Regions from separate parts of the Bacillus sp. FSL H8-0534 genome, predicted to be linked through region 2. Evidence: a T-box and tRNA genes for the amino acid it is inferred to sense, from the RefSeq annotation. Region 2 holds a T-box; the other holds one or more tRNA genes.
The links. A T-box is a leader RNA that pairs with one kind of tRNA and senses whether it is charged. The one in region 2 lies ahead of MHH71_RS21265 (valine--tRNA ligase), so its partner is inferred to be a tRNA-Val.

Region 1: it encodes a tRNA-Val, which carries the amino acid that the T-box ahead of MHH71_RS21265 (valine--tRNA ligase) is inferred to sense. The anticodon was not compared.

Annotation. Positions count from the first base shown of each region.
Region 1 covers NZ_JBBOUC010000001.1:2,870,879-2,873,335, reverse strand. Annotated here, with positions in the region: gene MHH71_RS14630 (SprT family protein) at 96-581, shown strand; tRNA gene MHH71_RS14625 (tRNA-Asn) at 665-739, shown strand; tRNA gene MHH71_RS14620 (tRNA-Ser) at 743-833, shown strand; tRNA gene MHH71_RS14615 (tRNA-Glu) at 842-916, shown strand; tRNA gene MHH71_RS14610 (tRNA-Val) at 922-997, shown strand; tRNA gene MHH71_RS14605 (tRNA-Met) at 1,022-1,098, shown strand; tRNA gene MHH71_RS14600 (tRNA-Asp) at 1,101-1,176, shown strand; tRNA gene MHH71_RS14595 (tRNA-Gln) at 1,262-1,336, shown strand; tRNA gene MHH71_RS14590 (tRNA-Lys) at 1,342-1,414, shown strand; tRNA gene MHH71_RS14585 (tRNA-Leu) at 1,430-1,510, shown strand; tRNA gene MHH71_RS14580 (tRNA-Leu) at 1,514-1,599, shown strand; tRNA gene MHH71_RS14575 (tRNA-Arg) at 1,692-1,768, shown strand; tRNA gene MHH71_RS14570 (tRNA-Pro) at 1,772-1,848, shown strand; tRNA gene MHH71_RS14565 (tRNA-Gly) at 1,850-1,920, shown strand; rRNA gene MHH71_RS14560 (16S ribosomal RNA) at 1,997-2,457, shown strand, end outside.
Region 2 covers NZ_JBBOUC010000001.1:4,182,959-4,185,415, reverse strand. Annotated here, with positions in the region: gene MHH71_RS21265 (valine--tRNA ligase) at 1-1,297, opposite strand, end outside; T-box leader at 1,335-1,566, opposite strand; gene MHH71_RS21260 (hypothetical protein) at 1,845-2,039, shown strand; gene ysxE (spore coat protein YsxE) at 2,067-2,457, opposite strand, start outside.

The sequences.
Region 1 (2,457 bases), 1.3 Mb from region 2:
GCACTTTTGAATGAGGATGGGTATATGTACTATTTAATATATGTATAAGAAAGAGGAAAAGTGTAAGTTTATTTTTAGTTTTTGGGGGAATGAAAATGAATGAAAAAGAAGTTCAAAGACTTGTAGAAGAAATATCGTTGCAATATTTCGGTAGGGCTTTTTTACATAAAGCAATGTTCAATAAACGACTACGTACAACTGGTGGGAGGTATTTATTGCGAAGTCATAATATAGAATTAAACTATCGTTATTATGAAGTGTATGGAGAAGAAGAACTGATTGGCGTTATTAAGCATGAGTTGTGTCATTATCATTTGCATATTATGGGGAAAGGGTACCAACATCGAGATCGAGATTTTCGTCAGTTAATGAAGAAGGTTGGTGCGCCTAGATTCTGTAAGAGAATGAGCGAAGAAGAGAAGGTGATTAAAACTCATATGTATGAATGTATGAGATGTTTTCTTCAATATAGAAGAAGGCGTCAAATAAATACAAAAAGATATGTTTGCGGGAAGTGTAAAGGTAGATTGAAAGAGATAAAAAACACCTTGACAGTTAAAAATCAATCCAGTATATTATAAACATGTCACGTTTGTACAAGAATTTGTATAAACGACTTGACTTATAGTATGAACTTTTATAAGATATAACTTGTCTTTCTTATTCCGCAGTAGCTCAGTGGTAGAGCTATCGGCTGTTAACCGATCGGTCGTAGGTTCGAGTCCTACCTGCGGAGCCATACAGAGAAGTACCCAAGTGGCTCAAGGGGCTCCCCTGCTAAGGGAGTAGATCGCTAACGCGGTGCGAGGGTTCGAATCCCTTCTTCTCTGCCATTCATATTGGCCCGTTGGTCAAGTGGTTAAGACACCGCCCTTTCACGGCGGTAACACGGGTTCGAATCCCGTACGGGTCACCACTTTTGGAGGATTAGCTCAGCTGGGAGAGCACCTGCCTTACAAGCAGGGGGTCGGCGGTTCGATCCCGTCATCCTCCACCATATATAACATATGAATAGTATCGTCGCGGGGTGGAGCAGTTCGGTAGCTCGTCGGGCTCATAACCCGAAGGTCGCAGGTTCAAATCCTGTCCCCGCAACCAATGGTCCCGTGGTGTAGTGGTTAACATGCCTGCCTGTCACGCAGGAGATCGCCGGTTCGACCCCGGTCGGGACCGCCATTTTAACTTCTGCCTTTGAGCAGTTGTTTTTTATTGGTTATTGTGATATGATGATTTTCGTCTCAAAAAACATTATATTTTTTGATGGGCTATAGCCAAGCGGTAAGGCAACGGACTTTGACTCCGTCATGCGCTGGTTCGAATCCAGCTAGCCCAGCCATTTACGAGCCATTAGCTCAGTTGGTAGAGCATCTGACTTTTAATCAGAGGGTCGAAGGTTCGAGTCCTTCATGGCTCATTCTTTTTTATTTCCGCGGGTGTGGCGGAATTGGCAGACGCACCAGACTTAGGATCTGGCGCCTTTGGCGTGGGGGTTCGACTCCCTTCACCCGCATATGCGGTCGTGGCGGAATGGCAGACGCGCTAGGTTGAGGGCCTAGTGGGGGAAACCCCGTGGAGGTTCAAGTCCTCTCGGCCGCACCAAAGAAAAATAAAAAAGTGCTTGCATTTGAAAATGCAGTGTGATAAGATAATTGAGTCGCTGAAATACAACAACGACAAAACATCATGAATAAGCGCCCGTAGCTCAATTGGATAGAGCGTTTGACTACGGATCAAAAGGTTAGGGGTTCGAGTCCTCTCGGGCGCGCCATAACGGGAAGTGGCTCAGCTTGGTAGAGCACCTGGTTTGGGACCAGGGGGTCGCAGGTTCAAATCCTGTCTTCCCGACCACGCGGGTGTAGTTTAGTGGTAAAACAAGAGCCTTCCAAGCTCTGGTCGAGAGTTCGATTCTCTTCACCCGCTTTTAGTTCTTTGAAAACTGAACGAAACAAACAACGTGAAACGTCAATTTTTATTTTAGATGCTAGACAAACTAACTTTATTGGAGAGTTTGATCCTGGCTCAGGATGAACGCTGGCGGCGTGCCTAATACATGCAAGTCGAGCGAATGGATTAAGAGCTTGCTCTTATGAAGTTAGCGGCGGACGGGTGAGTAACACGTGGGTAACCTGCCCATAAGACTGGGATAACTCCGGGAAACCGGGGCTAATACCGGATAACATTTTGCACCGCATGGTGCGAAATTCAAAGGCGGCTTCGGCTGTCACTTATGGATGGACCCGCGTCGCATTAGCTAGTTGGTGAGGTAACGGCTCACCAAGGCAACGATGCGTAGCCGACCTGAGAGGGTGATCGGCCACACTGGGACTGAGACACGGCCCAGACTCCTACGGGAGGCAGCAGTAGGGAATCTTCCGCAATGGACGAAAGTCTGACGGAGCAACGCCGCGTGAGTGATGAAGGCTTTCGGGTCGTAAAACTCTGTTGTTAGGGAAGAAC
Region 2 (2,457 bases):
CTACGTATACTTCACCAGTTTCTTTATGATACCAAGCTGGAATGCGGTGTCCCCACCATAATTGACGAGAAATACACCAGTCGTGAATGTTTTCCATCCAGCGTAAGTATGTGTTCTCGAAACGCTCTGGTACGAACGTTACTTTTTCTTCTTCTTTTTGTTGAAGTTCTACTGCCTTTTCTGCAAGTGGTCCCATTTTTACGAACCATTGTGTTGATAAGTAAGGCTCAACAACTGCACCGCTACGCTCACTATGTCCTACTGAATGCATATGAGGCTCGATTTCTACTAATACGCCAGCATCTTGTAAGTCTTTTACTAACTCTTTACGGCATTCGAAACGATCCATACCGTTATACTTACCAGCTTTTTCGTTCATCGTTCCATCTTCGTTCATTACTAAAATACGAGGTAAGTCATGTCGGTTACCTACTTCAAAGTCATTCGGATCATGAGCTGGTGTAATTTTCACAACGCCTGTTCCGAAATCTTTTTCTACGTACTCATCAGCAATAATCGGAATTTCACGGCCTACGATTGGAAGTGTAACTGTTTTTCCGATTAAATGCTTGTAACGATCATCTTCTGGATGAACTGCTACTGCTGTATCGCCAAGCATTGTTTCTGGACGAGTTGTCGCAAGTCGAATGTGACCAGATCCATCTGTCAATGGGTAGTTCATATGGTAGAATGCACCTTGAATCTCTTTATGAATTACTTCAATATCAGAAAGAGCTGTGCGTGTTGCTGGATCCCAGTTAATAATATATTCACCGCGGTAAATTAAACCTTTTTCGTATAATTGAACGAATACTTTATTAACCGCATCAGATAAACCTTCGTCTAATGTAAAGCGCTCACGAGAGTAATCTAATCCTAAACCAACTTTTCCCCATTGCTGACGAATGTGAGAAGCATATTCTTCTTTCCATTCCCATGCTTTCTCAAGGAATTTCTCACGGCCAAGATCGTAACGTGAAATACCTTCTTCACGAAGTTTTCCTTCTACTTTTGCCTGTGTTGCGATACCAGCATGGTCCATTCCTGGAAGCCATAATACATCGTAACCTTGCATACGCTTTGTACGCGTCAAAATATCTTGAAGCGTCGTATCCCAAGCGTGCCCTAAGTGCAGTTTACCTGTTACGTTTGGAGGCGGGATTACAATTGTATACGGCTGTTTTTCCGCATCTCCTTTTGCTTCGAAATATTTGCCGTCTAGCCACCATTTATAAAGGCCTTCTTCAACGGACATATGATCATATTTAGTCGGTAAATTCTTTTCCGTATTTGACATTATTTTCCCTCCTTAAAATAAAAAATGCCCCTCATCCAAAAAGGACGAGGGACATCGTGGTACCACCTTTATTTACAAACAAATTCAAAATTTGCTTATACTCTTAATTTGATAACGGACAGATCCGTCTTTTCCTAATGAGAATGACTCCGTTCAGAAAAGATGCTCCAGAGCTACCTTCTAACATGACTATCTAGAGAATCTCACAGCTAATAATTCTCCTCTCTGCAGACGTTTAATGTTATACTCTTCCCCTTCAACGCATTTATATAATTGTTATTTATTATATACAATAGTGTAAAAAACGAAACCATATTCGTCAAGATAAAAATATTTTTCAGCAAGTTTCTACAATTAATAAATTCTATTTTGATAAAAACAACATACAATTACCAATCAGCTTAACTAAATTCCCTGTAATATATACACGGAAAATGAAGGTATGCAGCACAAGCACCTTAGGTACTTACCCCGCATACTGTAATATTACCCTTTCATCTTTTAAGGTTCATGTGCAGCAATAGCCTTTCTATACGGAGGAATGATTATGCGACGATACCGACGCACCTACAATTTTTCGGCCCCTTCATGGGTTAGAAATTTACAAACGATGTTTGCTGATTTTGCAATTCCCCTTACGATTTTCCAAGGGATTCGTACATTACTACTTCCAACTTTCTTAGATTTCATCATCCTTATCATCTTTGTTGTAGCAACGATTCGCTTGCATTTTCAGCCGTAGCCTCAAGGACACTTGAGACTACGGCTGTTACTCATTCCCTTGCTGCGCTGCTTGAAATTGTGAAATAAAATACTCTATATTACTTACAAGCCAATGCGCTTGTTGTAACATTTTCACACCTTGAAGTTCTTGCTTTTCACTACGGCTCTGCTGTTTGCTTGTATAAGATTGGATTTGTCGAATAAATGGGGACGGATATGTTAGATACGCAAACATAAGGAGTTGTTCTTCTTTCGTAAACGGAAAATTCTTTTGATACACCTGATACCATTCAAAGCGATCGCTTCTCGTAATTGGATATGTGTTCAATGAGCGGGAATAAAAGCGAACAAGATCTTGAACTGGTGTTGCAAATTGAGACCTTTCTAAACTAATAAAATAACCATTTCGTTCATAATCGAATAAAAAATGATTCATC